Regions from separate parts of the Lysinibacillus sp. NPDC093216 genome, predicted to be linked through region 1. Evidence: riboswitches for the same ligand, from Rfam matches in the RefSeq annotation. Region 1 holds a riboswitch; the other holds the start of a gene.
What was found. A riboswitch is a leader RNA that binds a small molecule or an ion and turns the genes downstream of it on or off. The one in region 1 is predicted to bind thiamine pyrophosphate.
Positions count from the first base shown of each region.

Region 2: linked by a shared signal. The riboswitch ahead of thiT (energy-coupled thiamine transporter ThiT) and the one ahead of thiM (hydroxyethylthiazole kinase) in region 1 are both predicted to bind thiamine pyrophosphate.

Region 1 covers NZ_JBNNVB010000008.1:105,682-113,861, forward strand. Annotated here, with positions in the region: gene ACQKOG_RS11665 (cysteine desulfurase family protein) at 81-1,235, shown strand; gene thiI (tRNA uracil 4-sulfurtransferase ThiI) at 1,238-2,446, shown strand; gene ACQKOG_RS11675 (alpha/beta-type small acid-soluble spore protein) at 2,602-2,814, shown strand; gene thiE (thiamine phosphate synthase) at 3,047-3,679, opposite strand; gene thiD (bifunctional hydroxymethylpyrimidine kinase/phosphomethylpyrimidine kinase) at 3,669-4,493, opposite strand; gene thiM (hydroxyethylthiazole kinase) at 4,493-5,248, opposite strand; TPP riboswitch at 5,338-5,436, opposite strand; gene mbcS (acyl-CoA synthetase MbcS) at 5,666-7,255, shown strand; gene sppA (signal peptide peptidase SppA) at 7,536-8,180, shown strand, end outside.
Region 2 covers NZ_JBNNVB010000013.1:38,822-47,001, forward strand. Annotated here, with positions in the region: gene ACQKOG_RS15115 (hypothetical protein) at 1-293, shown strand, start outside; gene map (type I methionyl aminopeptidase) at 320-1,075, opposite strand; gene ACQKOG_RS15125 (hypothetical protein) at 1,156-1,302, opposite strand; gene ACQKOG_RS15130 (hypothetical protein) at 1,329-1,472, shown strand; gene thiT (energy-coupled thiamine transporter ThiT) at 1,596-2,156, opposite strand; TPP riboswitch at 2,287-2,395, opposite strand; gene ACQKOG_RS15140 (DUF4870 domain-containing protein) at 2,520-2,846, shown strand; gene ACQKOG_RS15145 (AAA family ATPase) at 3,059-6,139, opposite strand; gene ACQKOG_RS15150 (exonuclease SbcCD subunit D) at 6,136-7,293, opposite strand; gene ACQKOG_RS15155 (hypothetical protein) at 7,310-7,765, opposite strand; gene ACQKOG_RS15160 (hypothetical protein) at 7,823-8,023, opposite strand; gene ACQKOG_RS15165 (hypothetical protein) at 8,048-8,180, opposite strand, start outside.

The DNA of each region.
Region 1 (8,180 bases):
TTAAAGTTAGTAGTCAATTGCTGAAGATTGCGTTATGATAAATACCGTTAAATCAACGTTTTGAAAGTGTGTGAATATTAATGGAAGTTAATACAATCTATTTAGACAACAGTGCAACAACAAAACCTTTAAAAGAGGTTATGCAAGCATTTATGGCAGTGAATGAGCAGTATTATGCCAATCCTGCTTCCATTCATGCAATGGGTGTTGAATCAAACGAATTGTTAATGCGTGCACGTGAGCAAGTAGCAGATATTTTGCAGACAGAAGCAAAAAATGTGCTATTTACATCAGGTGGTACTGAATCCAATAACACGGCTATATTTGGTTTAGCACGTAGCAATACACATAAAGGAAATCATATTTTAACAACTGAAGTTGAACATCCATCTGTTCTAGAAGCTGTTAAGCAACTTGAGCAAGAGGGTTTTGATGTTGAATACTTACAAGCCGATAAAAATGGAGTTATTTCTTTAGAGGAGCTTCGTACAAAAGTGCGCAAGGATACCATTTTAGTAAGTATGATGCATGTAAATAATGAAATGGGTGCTATCCAACCAATTTTTGAAGCTGCAAAAATTATTCATGAATCAAGTCGCGCAGCTTTTCACGTGGATGCTGTACAAAGCTTTGGAAAGTTACCGATATCATTTAACGATGATGATGGACCAGACTGTATTTCAATTTCTGGCCATAAAATTCATGGCTTTAAAGGTTCAGGTGTACTAGCATTTCGTAAAAAAATGAAATGGCAACCATATGCACTTGGCGGAGGGCAGGAGTTTGGTTTGCGTAGTGGAACAGTAGCTGTACCGCAAGCAGTAGCCTTATCTAAAGCAGCCCGAATAGCAGTAGAGACGATGAATGATCGTGCAAAAAAATATCGTCAATGGAATGAAGAAATATGCACGCAACTACGTGGCTATGGAGATGCAGCGCATATTTTATCAACCCCACAAGGTGCGGCACATATTTTATCTTTTAGTATTCGCGACTTAAAAGGTGAAGTCATTATTAATGCATTGCAAAAACGCAATGTAATTGTATCGACATCGAGTGCGTGCTCATCGAAACAGACAAAAACAAGCCATGTTGTTGAAGCTTTAAATATTGATGAGCACTTTAAAAAGGGTGTTATTCGTATAAGTTTTGGCGCACATGTAACAAATGAAGATATAGTAAAGTTTAAACAAGTGTTAGATGAAGTATTGATGGAACTTAAAGGAGAATTTTAAAAATGATTTGGAAAGAAATTTTAATTCGATATGGAGAGCTTTCTACAAAAGGTCGCAACAAGATGGATTTTATTCGTCGTTTACGTGAGAACATTCGTCATGCATTTGCAGATTTAGGGCATTTACACATTCGTACAGAGCGCGACCGTATGTTTATCGCCATTCAAGATGAAACACAAATGGACGTTCTATTAAAAGGATTACCTAAAATTTTTGGTATCCAATCATTTAGTCCAGTGGCAGCATGTGAAAAAGACATGGAGGCCATGAAAAAACTTGCTATAACAATTATGGATACATTTAAAAATGAGCAGCTTACTTTTAAAGTAGAAGTAAAGCGTACTGATAAAACATTTCCATTAGAATCACATGCCATTCAACGCGAAATCGGTGGTTATGTATTACCACAATATCAAAATTTATCAGTAAAGGTGAAAAAGCCTGATATCGAACTTCGTGTAGAAGTGCGTCATGACGCAACATATATGATGGCACAAGTTATTCCAGGTGCAGGTGGAATGCCTGTAGGTTCGAATGGTAAATCTTTATTAATGCTTTCTGGTGGAATAGATAGTCCTGTTGCTGGTTATTTAATGATGAAACGAGGAGTGCGCTTAGAAGCGATTCACTTCTTTAGTCCACCTTATACAAGCCAAAATTCATTGGAAAAAGTAAAGGTGCTTGCTAATGAATTAACGAAATTTGGCGCTAGTATTCGTTTACATGTTATTCCTTTCACTGAAATCCAAGTTCTTATTAAAGAAAAAGTACCTTCTAATGTATCGATGACAACAACTCGTCGAATGATGCTAAAAGTTGCTGACAAAGTACGTGAAGAAATTGGTGCGCTAGCAATTGTTACAGGTGAAAGTCTTGGACAAGTAGCGAGTCAAACCCTTGAAAGTCTAACAGCTATTAATGCCGTAACTAACACACCAATTTTACGTCCATTAATCTCATCAGATAAATTAGAAATTATCGATATTGCAGAGAAAATAGGCACATACGAAACGTCTATCCAGCCATTTGAAGACTGTTGTACAATTTTTACTCCAGCAAGTCCAAAAACAAAGCCAAAGCTTGAAAAGGTTGAGCATTATGAAAGCTTCTCGGATTTTGATGAACTAATCGAACGAGCAGTGAAAAACCGTGAAGTTTATATTTTCCCGAAAAAAGAGCAAGAAGCCGATAAATTTGCAGATCTTCTATAGAAGAAACTTGCGATTTCGTAAGCTAATGAGCCGACTCAAAGTCTTGAGTTGGCTTTTTTTTGTTCATTTCCTTCGGAGGTACAATTTACCTTTAAAATTTTTGTATTAAAAATCTAATATCGCACATTCTATATTCACAAGGAGGTGAGAGACACATGACTTCAACAAATCGCAGTTCAAACAAACTTGCAGTACCTGGTGTAGAGTACGCTCTAGATCAAATGAAATACGAAATTGCACAAGAATTTGGTGTTCAATTAGGAGCTGACGCTTCAGCTCGTGCTAACGGTTCCGTTGGCGGTGAAATCACTAAACGTCTTGTACAAATGGCTGAATCACAATTAAAAGGTATGCCAAACAACCAATAATTGCTTAATCAGCAAAAAATTAAAACCAGTGACCGTAAAAGGCACTGGTTTTAGTTTGTTTAAATTTTTTAATTTTTATCCCGTATTAACGGGCAGTAATTTATCTATATCAAAAGAGAAACGTTAGGTCCTCCCATTTCAATTCAATGAGAGCAAAGAAATAGGTGAGGCTAACTGCCCGTAAAAATCCGATTGGTGAAGACTAATAATCAGTGGGGTAAAAACGTTCACTTTATCCTACAAATGATTTAAATGTAGAGACTGTATTTGAAATATCCTCACTTTGGCAAATGGCAGAAATAACTGCTATTCCATCCGCACCTGCTTTAAATACCGTAGGAGCATTCGAGCAGTTTATGCCTCCAATTGCAACGATAGGGAGTTCAGGATATTGTATCCTAACTTGCTGTAAAAAATCAGTCCCACTAGGAGGATTGGCGTCACTTTTAGAAGTGGTTGAAAAAATCGGACCAATTCCTACATAATCAGCACCATATTGTAGAGCAGTTTGTAATTCAGCATGTGAATGAACAGAAACACCTAAAATCATATTGCCAATTTTATTACGCACCGTCGACACAGGAAAATCCTCTTGCCCAATATGAATACCGTCCGCTCTAAGTTTTATAGCTAGCTCGACATCATCGTTGACGATAAACGGAACATCATACTGTTGACAGAGCTTTTGACATTTGCGAGCAAAATCTTCATATGCTTGCCCAGTTAATGTATTTGGTCCTTTTTCACGATATTGAAACATAGTAATTCCAGATTGCAGAGCTTTCTCTAAAACGTTTAATGGCTCTTGTTTGAAAACATTACCTGTACCCATTATAAAATATAGCTGTAGATCGTCACGTTTCATGAATAATCACCTCGCAGGAATCCTTCAAGTTTTGATAAGCAAAATGATTTGTAGGACCATGTCCATTACCAATAGATAAATCATGAGTTATTGCTAATTGAATAAATTTTTTAGCTTCCTCAATCGCTTCTTCTAAAGGTAGTCCCTGACCAATAAAAGCAGTTAATGCAGCGGAAAACGTACAGCCTGTACCATGCGTATTTTTTGTTGCAATACGAGTGGACTGCATGGAAAATGATCGACCATCTTGGAAAAATACATAATCAGTAGCATAACATTTATCCTCTAAATGACCGCCTTTAATAATGACGCATTGAACGCCCATTAGTAATAAGACCTTAGCTGCTTCTTTAATATCTGTTAAAGAATTGATTGTCCTTCCAGAAAGGGTTTCTGCCTCAGGAATGTTCGGTGTTACGACTGTTGCTAAAGGAAGCAAACAACTGCGTAATACCTCAATTGCTTCTTGCTGTAATAAACTTTCACCGCCTTTTGCAATCATGACAGGATCTACTATAAGCGGAATATTTCTTTCAGCTAAAATCTGTGCAATTGATTGAATTATTTCAGAGGAAAACAGCATTCCGGTTTTAACGGCACTTATTGAAAAATCCTCGACTAGCGCTTGGAGTTGTTTCTCAACAAAACTAACTTCAATTGGTAAGACATCCGATACACCAAGTGTATTCTGAGCGGTTAAAGCTGTAATAACAGACGTTCCAAACACCTTTAATTCCTGAAATGTTTTTAAATCAGCCTGTATGCCTGCACCGCCACCACTATCAGAACCAGCAATTGTTGTTACAATATGCATTATTGTTCACCACCCTTGGAAAGGCGATGTAGTTCGTTCAATACTGCAATTTGAAAATCGCCAATGTATGAAGTAGAAGAAGCGGCTTGTTCAGCCACTTTTTTATAAAGCGATAATGTTTCTACCAATTGGTCGAATGGTTTATTTCCTGCGACGTAGGATGCACAACAAATGGCGCTCAATAAGCAACCTGTTCCAGTAACTTCTGTCATTTGAAAATTTCCACCTGTAACCCATTGCTGATGTTCGCCATCAGTAATAAAATCCTTTTCACCGGTCACAATAACAATACAATCGTAGAGTTGAGCTACTTTTTGTGCCTCAACTTCTAAAGAAATTGAACCACTCCCACTATCTACGCCTTTTTGTTGCCATTCTACATCGGCTATAGCTGCAAGCTCTCCGATATTACAACGAATAGCCGCAAAATTTATTTCCTCAAGTAATTGTTGTACCGTTTGTTTCCGGTAAGTTGTTGCACCTGCAGCAACAGGATCTAAAATGACGGGAATACCAAGGGCATTTGCTTTTTTTCCAGCAAGTAACATTGATTCTTTCATTCGCTCGTTAAGGGTACCGATATTTATCAATAAGCCTGAGGAAATTGCGACCATTTCTTCAACCTCATGACTGTCATCTGCCATAACTGGTGAAGCGCCTATTGCTAATAAGCCATTTGCTTGAAAATTAGCCACAACATAATTAGTAATGCAATGAATAAGTGGATTTTGTTTACGGATAGTATGAAATACCATTTTAAGTCCTCCTTGTTGGATGGACGTAAGCGTGCAAAAAAGGCTCTTTTTCGTGTAGAAAAAAACACGCAAAAGAGCCTTTCATCAGTAAATAGATGTGAGTTGCTCCCTACGTCAGTATTAACTAACAGGTTCAAAGGGTCAGGTTTTACCTTCTCAACTCTAAATGAGTCCCCCTGCAATCTTGCTTTTAGTTGACCAAAATGTACCATATTATTCACTCGTGTTCAATAGGGAGTTTTTTTCTTCATTGCGAAAACGGCACTAAAGCTAAGTCGAAATTGATAGTACTAATACGTGACTGATGCCATATAGCAGAACATGATAGTTGTCACGACTTTAATGAATTGGAGTGAATTCCATTGAAAATGATAAAAATTGAGTTTTATAATGAGCGTACAAAAGGGGGCATTTGCCATGAAAAGAGAAGATTTAATCGCACCAGAATGGTATAACATTTCAGAGGAAATTGAAAAATATGCACAGGATTCTACTAAAAATGCATTATTAGTTTATAACGAAGATGAGGAAATTCAGTACTTAACATATCGAGCTTTACTTGAAAAGGCGAACCAGGCAGCACATGTATTTACATCTCAAGGTTTAAAAAAAGGTGATGTTATTTTGGTCATGGTGCCCAGATCAGTTGAAGCATATATCGTCTATATTGCTGCCTTAAAGGCAGGCTTAATCATTATACCTAGCTCAGAAATGCTGAGAACTAAGGATATTGAATATCGAATCAATCATGCCGATGCAAAAGGCGTTGTAGCATTTGAGCCTTATATTGAACAATTCGATAATGTGGGGAAATTACAAGAAATACAGCAATTTGTCATTGGTCATGCACAGGAACCTTGGCAGCCGCTGCTTGAAAAAATGCAAAATCAACCGACGACTTACATAAGTTCTACGCCGACTAAGAGTACAGACATTGCATTTTTAGCTTATACGAGTGGTACAACAGGCAATCCAAAGGCAGCGGTTCATACACATAGCTGGGGTTATGCGCACTTGCGAACTACTGCTCCAAATTGGTTAGGTGTACAAGAAGGTGACATTGTTTGGGCTACAGCAGCACCAGGATGGCAAAAATGGATTTGGACTCCGTTCCTTGCTACTTTAGGAAGTGGTGCAACAGCATTTGTTTTCAAAGGTCACTTTGATGCGGCAACATACCTTGCATTGCTTGAAAAATTTAATATAAATATTCTGTGTTGCACACCGACCGAATACAGATTTATGGCAAGTCTTGAAAATTTGCAAGACTTTAATTTAAGTACGATACGTCAGGCTGTGTCAGCGGGTGAACCTTTAAATAGTGAAGTGATAAAAGTATTTTCCGAAGTCTTTAATTTACAAGTACGTGATGGTTATGGACAAACAGAGAATACATTACTTGTTGGAACAATGGTAGGGATGGAGGCTAGAATGGGCTCAATGGGTAAGCCTACTCCGGGTAATACTGTTGAAATTATTAATGATATTGGAAATCCCACTGTAATTGGAGAAGTTGGAGATATTGCTGTACACTGTGAATCACCCGCGTTATTTAAGAAATATTTAAACGATCCCGAACGTACAAATTTACAATTTAGAGGCGATTGGTATATTACAGGAGATCGTGCATATAAAGATGAAGATGGCTATTTTTGGTTTGAAGGACGTGGGGATGATGTTATTATTTCGTCTGGATATACGATAGGCCCATTTGAGGTAGAAGATGCGTTATTGAAGCATCCAGCGGTAAAAGAAACTGCCGTAGTCGCGAGTCCAGATGAAATTCGTGGAAATCTCGTGAAGGCATTTGTTGTGCTCTCTGATGGTGTAGTTGGTGATGAAACGCTTATTAAAAAACTACAAAGCCATGTGAAAACTTTAACAGCCCCTTATAAATATCCTCGTGCTATTGAGTTTGTTACTGAGCTACCAAAGACTACATCAGGCAAAATTCGCCGTGTCGAATTACGTGAGCAAGAAAAAATCCATTATATTAATCATCGTTAATTTCCTAGGAAATAATGTCGAAAATCAAAGTTCCTGCTTTTTTTATGAACTTTGATTTTTTTTTAATATTAGATAATGTAGTATAAGTTGAATAGGTTGAGTTGGTTAAATTGGTTAAAGCTTTTGCATAGTATTGGTTATTTACTTAAATTAAGGAGTGATATTTGTTAAAACGGAACAGAGATCAACCCCTATGTTATGGTGATAAGCCATATTATTGCAATAAGTATGAAACAAATTAGGATATCAATCGTATAACGTTATGAGGAGATGGAAAGATATGAATGGTAAAAGGTGGACAGCTTTAATAATTGCAGGTGTACTATTAGTGTTTTCATTAGGGATCAACACTATCTTTGCAATATTTAAATCGAATTTCTTTAGTAATTTTGATAGCTTAATGGATGGAAACGATTTAATTGTAATGGAAAAGGTTAAAGAAGGTGGCGATATGGATAAACGTATTGCATACTTAAAGGTTGATGGAACGATTCAAAATGTTGGCTCAAGTACATTTTGGCAATCGGTTTCTTATGATCACCAATTTTTCTTAGATCAATTAGATAATATTTTAAATGACGAGACTGTGGAAGGTATCGTCTTAAGTGTTAATTCACCAGGTGGCGGTGTAAAGGAATCAGCTGAAATCTATAAAAAACTCATGAAAATTAAAGAAGAGCGACAAATTCCAATCTATGTAACTATGGATTCGATGGCAGCTTCAGGTGGTTATTATATTTCAGCGCCAGCAGATAAAATATTTGCGCAACGTGATACAATTACAGGTTCGATTGGTGTCATTATGCAATCTATTAATTATCAGGCGTTAGCAGAAAAAGTTGGTATTAAATATGAAACGTTTAAATCTGGTGAACATAAAGATATGCTTAGCCCAATGCGTGAAGTGACAGCGGAAGAGCGTGCT
Region 2 (8,180 bases), on a different contig from region 1:
GCCTAATGACAAATGTAAGCTTTACGCTAACATCTTATCAATGGAATGGTCTTGGCCTTAGTGATCCACTTTGGGCAGTTATTTTACTAACAGTTGGAGCAGCAATAGCGCTACATATTGGATTCCATTATTTTGATATTATCTACCCAAGTGTATTTATCTGGTCCTATATCGGGGTCGCATTACATAATGGTTTTGATGAGCTACTTGTGACAACTGCAGCCTTGTTTTTATGCGGAGTGCTACTTGTCGGTATATTATTTATTAAAAAAAATCCTGCCTACCAAAAATAAATTGGTTAGCAGGATTTTTAGCTTTTTTATTGTTCATCTAGAGAAGTTAAAATAATTGGTTTGTCTTTAGTAACGATAATTGAATGCTCGATTTGAGCAACTAATGATTTGTCTGGCGTAACGAATGTCCAGCCATCACCTGACTCTACAATATGCTCCGCTTTCGCTGAGATAAATGGCTCGACTGCAAGCACCATGCCTTCTTTCATAATTGTTGAATCCCAAGCATCGTAGTAGTTTAAAATATGATTTGGCTCATCGTGTAAAGAACGACCTAAACCATGACCTGTTAGGTTCATAATCACTGTTAAATCATTGGCATATGCTTCACGCTCAACAGCTTTACCGATTTGGTTTAATTTTGATCCAGCTTTTACTTTTGTCATCGCACGGTCGAAAGCACTTTTAGCTACGCGACATAACTTTTCTTTATCCTCATAGCCATCACCAACTACAAATGAAATGCCCGTATCAGCAAAATAGCCATTTAATGAACCAGATACATCAATATTTACGATATCTCCCTCGTTAATCACACGTTTACCTGGAATACCATGTGCGACTTCCTCATTCACACTAATACATGTGTATCCTGGGAAATCATACTCCCCTTTAGGTCCAGAAATTGCTCCTGCTTCTGCAAACATACGACCTGCAATTTCATCTAATTCAAGTGTTGTTACACCTGGTTTTGTAGCAGCCTTCATTGCCTCACGAATTTCAGCACAAATACGGCCGATTTTTTTAAATGCTTCAATCTCTTCTTGCGTTTTTACAATCATTTTTAACGTCCCTTTCATCTAATGTCTATTCATTAATATAACATAACTTTTTATACAAAAAACGCTAAACGCTTTAAATATTATATGCCATCATGAATTGTAAAGTGCTGAAAAACAGGCTCTTCACTATAGCGTGGGGTTGATTTCCGTTCCGACTGGGCGCTTTGTAGCTGACGCTTTGCTTTCGCTACAGAAACACATTTGTTGCTGTCGCTTCGCTTTCGCACAGAGCAAAGCTTCCTGGGGGCGTCCGATGAGCCGCTTAGGCCAACAGGATGTTGGTCACGAAGGCGTTATCACAGGACGTGATGGTTTTAGCCTCCGTTCCTCTATTGCTAATCCCCAAAGAGTCGCCCAGTCTCCACTCCAATCAACTATATCCATGGATACGTTTTAACAAATGCCATCCCTATCTAGCTCTAAAAATCCTCCGCCTTTTGGATTCTTTTTAGGGTATAAAAGGTGGGTGTTCTAGTTTCAATAATAATAAAACCCTCCACTTATGTGAAGGGCATACTAATTATGATTTTCGTTGCATTAATTGAGGTGCTGCTGTAAATAGTAGAACACCGACAATCGCTGTTAAAATCGTTGCTGGTAGCATATATGTTCCATTGTAGATGATTGAATAAATCCACGCATTTTGATCGCCAGCATACTCTGAGAAAAATACAGCGCCCGCAATGGTATGTGCTGCATAACGTAAAAAGCCCGCTAATACAGTTCCTACAATAATATAAAGTGCCATTTTCTTTTTGTTTAAATCTTTGGCAGCATCGAGCACTGGTCGGCGAACAACGGCCGCCAAGCCTACTACTGTAAAGGCAACACCATAATCAAGTAATCCTTGTAGCCAATGTATAATATAGGCGCCAAACATTGTTTGCATCACACCAATAAGTAATCCCGTTGTCAGGCCAGGAATAAGGCCCCAGCGGAATGCTATTAAAATTATTGGTACCATCACTAGACTAACAGAGCCGCCTTGTGCCCATACTTTAAAGGAAACCTGATCTAGTACAAGGCCAATCGCTGCGAATATCGCAATCTCCACAAGCATTAAAAGTTTTTTATTGTCCATAAATATTCTCTCCTTTGTTCCGATGTAGGATACAAGAGCAGGAATAGAAATCAGTTGGCAAATATGTCCCTATCTGGCATCAATAAAGATAAAAAAACGATGCCAGGACAGAGCCTCACATCGTAAAAGTGTCGGTTTCTATCCACAATCCCTACGCAAGTGTTAACTTACAGGTTCGAAGAGTCAAGGCATTACGTGCCCAGTCTCAGCTGACATCATCAGCTCCCCTTGTGGTCGTTACATCTTAATTTAATTGAACAACCTCATTGTACGCAAACACTGTTACGATTACAACCTCTTCCACATTTTTTTTTGAAACTTTATCGTTTTTCATGCGTAAATATTAAAAAAGGAGGTACTACTATGGAGAACCAAAAAATTTTATCTGCCTTTAGTTATCTCAGTATTTTATTCGCACCCTTTATTGTGCCATTAGTCGTTTACTTTGTTACAAAAGATAGCGACGTAAAGAGGCACTCTATTCGAGCACTGATTTCGCATATAATTCCAGTCGCATTCGGAATCATATTCTTTGCAGTCTTTGTCTTCTCAACTTTATCATTCAACACCAATTTTGACGGTAGTAATAATTTTCTTATCATTTGGTTTGCTTCATTCGCAATTTACATTCTCGTTTCATTAGGAGTCGTTATTTGGAATATTGTTCAGGCTGTTCGCGTGATCCGATAAGTTTCATCTCAACCTCTCCTTAAACAGATAGTACTTAAGGAGCTGTTATTTTGTGAAAGTATCTAAAGTTGTTAAAACCGCTGTAAAATTAGCACCTATCGTTATCCCGATTGTCAAAAAAGTAATCGCTGCAAAAAAAGGAACAAATCCTAACGTAACAAAAAAATAACAAAAAAGGCGTATTTCCATATAAACAGAAATACGCCTCTTTGTTATTTCACTTCAAAATATGTTTGACTGTGACCGTTCATTGCTTTTTCAACATGCAACACAGCAGGCATTGTAGCTTTTAACTCTGCAACGTGTGAAATGACTCCAATCATGCGTCCGGAATCTTGTAAATCAATAAGCGTATCAATCGCCTTATTTAATGCTTCTTCATCGAGAGAACCGAAGCCCTCATCAATAAACATCGTTTCAATGCGGATATTACCTTGAAAGCTTTGAATGACATCTGCCATCCCAAGGGCAAGACTTAAAGAAGCATTAAACTTTTCTCCCCCTGATAGTGTTTTCACATCTCGTAATTGATCTGTATAAGCATCATACACATCTAGTCCAAGCCCACTTTGCTTAGCATGCTTTTCTAAGCGATCAGAACGTCGTAGCTCAAATTGACCGTTGGATAAATGATAAAGCCGGACATTTGCTGCCTCTGTAATTTTATCTAAATAATTGATTTGAATATAACGCTCAAAAGACAGCTTTTTCGCATTCTGTCCATTTAACATTGCATAGAGCTCCTTCACTCGTCCTGCCTCTTTTTCAAGTAAATGAATCTCCCGTTCGGTCTCCTCAACTTTTTCGATAAAGTCTACACAAGCCTTCGCAAATCCTTCCATTTGCTGCAATACTTTGAAGGCTTCCTCATATGTGACACGCAGCATCCCTAGCTTTTCTTCCATTACCGTTAAATCTTGTTTCTCTTGCCCTTTAAGGTGCTTCTCGCCCTCAGTAATTTGTACCTGTAATGTGTGGATTTGTAGTGCATAATCATTGCAAGCCTTCCGTAAAGCTTCTATTTGCAGCATGCTTCGCTTCCCAGTAGCAAATTCTTCATAGTTTTCAAAGCCCGCTTCCGTCATACTTACTGAAAATTGCTCGCGCTTTTCATCCATTTTCAGCTTTAATTCCTCAAATGCCTGTTTCGCTATTTCTACGGTCATTCTAGCATTATTTGCTGCTTCCTTGGCAGATTGCAGACTTTGTTGGCTAATATTCCACGCGGTTTGTAATGCAACCTTTTGTGACCCTATATCAGCGATTGCCTGTTTCAATGCTTGCAGCGTCGTAAGATTTTCTGGAATATGCTTTTGCTGCTCTTCCACAATTGCTTGTTCCTTAGTCAATTCCTTTGTCTTCTCAGCTAAATATTGCTCTAGTTTTAATTGCTTTTCTTGTAGCTGCTCCATTCGTGTACGATGATCTTTTTGTTGCATACGTACATCAGACAATTGATTGCTCACTACTTTTAAGATTGTTATTTGTTGCTCTACGTTTTGCAAGGAGGCTACAATTTGTGCTTGATTCGATTGATCAATCTCATTCGTCTCTATCTGTTCTAGCGCCTCTTGTAGAAGATGCTTTGTAGAGTTCAATAAAGCTTCTTTTTCTAAAAACTTGCGCTCATCAGTACTAGCCTTTCCTCGTAAAGCCTCCACCTCTGCTAATTCGATCATCTCTAATTGCTCACGATGTGTTTCGAGATGTGTTGTACTACCGCACACTGGACAAGGCTCTCCGTCCTTAAGTTGCTGTGCTAAAATACTTGCCTGACTCGCAATCCATTGTTGCTCCAGCTTTTGAAGAGCCTGCTTACTTTCTTGATAATGGACATTAGTAGTGGCTACATCCTGCTCTGCAGTTGCAACCGCTCTCGTATATTTTTCAACTTGCGCTAGTAACGATACTTGCTCTTTTAGCTTCGGTAGCTGTTCTAAATAACTTTCATATGGCTGAAGTTGATTTTCATATTGTTCAATTGTTTTTGCTAATTGCTGAACTTGCATTTGTCCTGTTTCTACGATTTTACTATTATCGACTACTGCTAGCTTTGCTGTTGCAACATATTGTTCAGTTATTTGCATTTGCTGCAGATTATTCTCATACGCCTCGAATGTCGGCAATAATGCTTGTAGCTGTAATTCCTGTTGTAGAACGTGTTGACGCTCAGGTTCTTTCGCCTCTTCAACGTGAAACTTTTCCTGTGCTATTTTTAACTGAGCTTCTGTGTTTTTCTGCTCTGTCATCACTTGCTGATAGGATTGTTCTTTACGATTTTGCTCAGCACGTAAATCGATACATTGTTGTTCAAGTATGACAAGACGCTCGGCTTTCTCTGCTAATGCAATTTCGCGTTCTTTTGCGCTATATATATCTTGGTCTTTTAGCAATGCTTGTAGGCGATTCTGACGATTAGTTTGCTCATCAAATTGCTCATTCAGTGTTTTCGCTCTACTATAAAATTCTTGCTCTTTTTGATGATGTGCATAAGCCTCTTTATAGCGTTGCTGTTCCAATTGTATACATTCCGTATAATAGGTCTGCTCCTCTTCCAGAGCCTTCTTCAGCTGATGCATATTTTCAGTATTATTAGTAATGCAAGTAAATAAAGATGACGAACGCTGTGGTAAAGCGCCTGCAATTTGGCCAAGAAGATGTTCCTTTAATTGTTGAGCACGCAGTAAATCACTTTCCGCTTCTTTTCGTTTCGCATCAAGTCTTTTTGTTATCGCACCAAAGCGATCTGTTTTAAAAATTTTACGCAAAATAACTTCTTTATTCGTAGAATCTGAGGTTAACAGCTTGCGAAATTCACCTTGTGGCAGCATAACAATTTGACTAAACTGATCCTTTGTGAGGCCGATAATATCCTGTAGCTTTTTATCTACCTCAAGCGTTTGCTGCTTTTCTACAATACTATAATCAAGCGTGTCTCCTTTGATTTCAGCCAGTTCAATTTTCTTACCAGTAACACTTTTGTTTGTTGCTTTAATATGACCTGGCTGACGTAAAATTTGATAGACTCTATCATGCATTTCAAAAACGAGCTCCACTGCAGTATACATATCATCATCTGCAAACCCACTTCGTAGCATAGCAGTATCCTGACGATCTTCACCGCTACCCGATCCGTAAAGTGCATAGCATATAGCATCAAAAATCGTCGTTTTCCCAGCACCTGTTTTTCCAGAAATCGCAAATAGACGTTGTTCACCAAGCTGTTGAAAATCAATAACCTCTGTATTTTTATATGGACCGAATGCAGTAATCGTTAACTTTAAAGGCTTCATTTTACTGTCTCCCGCTCCTCATCTAATAATTCTTGTAGCATTTCTGTAAATAGACGCTCTGTATCTTGATCTGGCTGTACGCCAATTATATCTGTAAAAAATGATCGGAATAAATCGATGTCTTCTATTTTCTCTGTCTCAATCGTCTGAATTTCATGTGATACCTCTTGGCGTGCTACTTTTCGCTCAACATGCATCGCATTAGGAAACACCGTACGAATACGTTCCATCGGCGAAGTTACTGACGTAGCATCTGTTAGTCGTACAAATACATAATCATCACTAGGTGGTAATTGCAATAAATCATCCATTAAGCTCTCTACCACACGTAAATCCCGTCTCGCTATAAGCTTACGTTTTGTGACAGTGATTTCTCCTTTTGCATCTAGCTCCACTATTAAAAAGCCCTTCTCATGTAAGTGCTCAGATAATGAATACTTCAATGGAGAACCGGCATATCGAATCGTTTCATTCAACACAAAATGTGCTTTATGCAAATGTCCAAGTGCTGTGTAATGAAAAGGCTTAAACAATGCTGCATTTATGCAATCCGAGCCTCCTATTGATAAAGGTCGCTCAGAATCACTCGTATTCGCTTCCTCTTCTCCATACTTCGTCACAAAGGCATGTCCTACAAAAACATTACGTTTTGTTGAATCTAAACTATGTCCAATATGGTCGACAATTTTTTCCATCGCCTCTTGATGAGATCGAATGGAATCATCCTCTAAAATAGTCCGTACTGAAGCCGGCTCTGCATATGGTACGAGATGAAAATGTACTTCACCATACTCATCATTTAAAACTACCGGTGCATGATCTTTCGTAAATTGGCCTTTAATATGTAAGCCACTATCACTCATTAAACTACTGCCAAAGTTCAAGCGACCTGCACTATCGTGGTTCCCCGCAACCGCTAACACGGGGATTTTTTTATCAAGCACAATTTCCGCCAAAATATCATTTAGTAAATTCACTGCCTCAATAGGGGGCATCGAACGGTCATATAAATCACCTGCTATAACGATAACATCCGGTTTTTCCTCATCTATGGCTAGCATAAATTGCTGTAAAATATATTGTTGATCCTCCGTCATATAGACGCCTTGTACAAGCTTTCCTAAATGCCAATCTGCTGTATGAAATATTTTCATTCTTTGCGCCTCCTGTCTATTTCATTTTATCACGGCTGATGGATTGATTGTTTTTCCTTTTATTAGTTTGATAAAGGTTCCTCATATAATGTGGGAGCTGAGGTGTTGGGGTATCCGTCGCTCCGGTTCTTTCCATCGCTACGGGGGTTCCTTCCGGCGCTTCGGCAATTCTATCCGTCGCTTCAAAGATTTTTTCCGTCGCTCCAGGGGTTCTTTCCGTCGCCCCGGTTTTATCCGTCGCTCTGACGATTCTTTCCATCGCTTCCACTGTTTTATCCATCGCTTCAAAGATTTTTTCCGCCGCTCCGAGGGTTCTTTCCGTCGCCCCGGTTTTATCCGTCGCTCTGACGATTCTTTCTGTCGCTTCCACTGTTTTATCCGTCGCTTCAAAGATTTTTTCCGTCGCTCCAGGGGTTCTTTCCGTCGCCCCGGTTTTATCCGTCGCTCTGACGATTCTTTCCGTCGCTTCCACTGTTTTATCCGTCGCTTCACAGATTTTTTCCGTCGCTCAGAGGGTTCTTTCCGTCGCTCAGAGGGTTCTTTCCGTCGCTTCGAGGGTTCTTTCCGTCGCCCCAGTTTTATCCGTCACTCTGACGATTCTTTCCGTCGCTTCCACTGTTTTATCCGTCGCTTCGGCAATTCTATCCGTCGCTTCGAGGGTTCTTTCCGTCGCCCCGGTTTTATCCGTCGCTCTGACGATTCTTTCCGTCGCTTCCACTGTTTTATCCATCGCTTCAAAGATTTTTTCCGTCGCTCAGAGGGTTCTTTCCGTCACCCTGGTTTTATCCGTCGCTCTGACGATTCTTTCCGTCGCTTCCACTGTTTTATCCGTCGCTTCACAGATTTTTTCCGTCGCTCCAGGGGTTCTTTCCGTCGCCCCGGTTTTA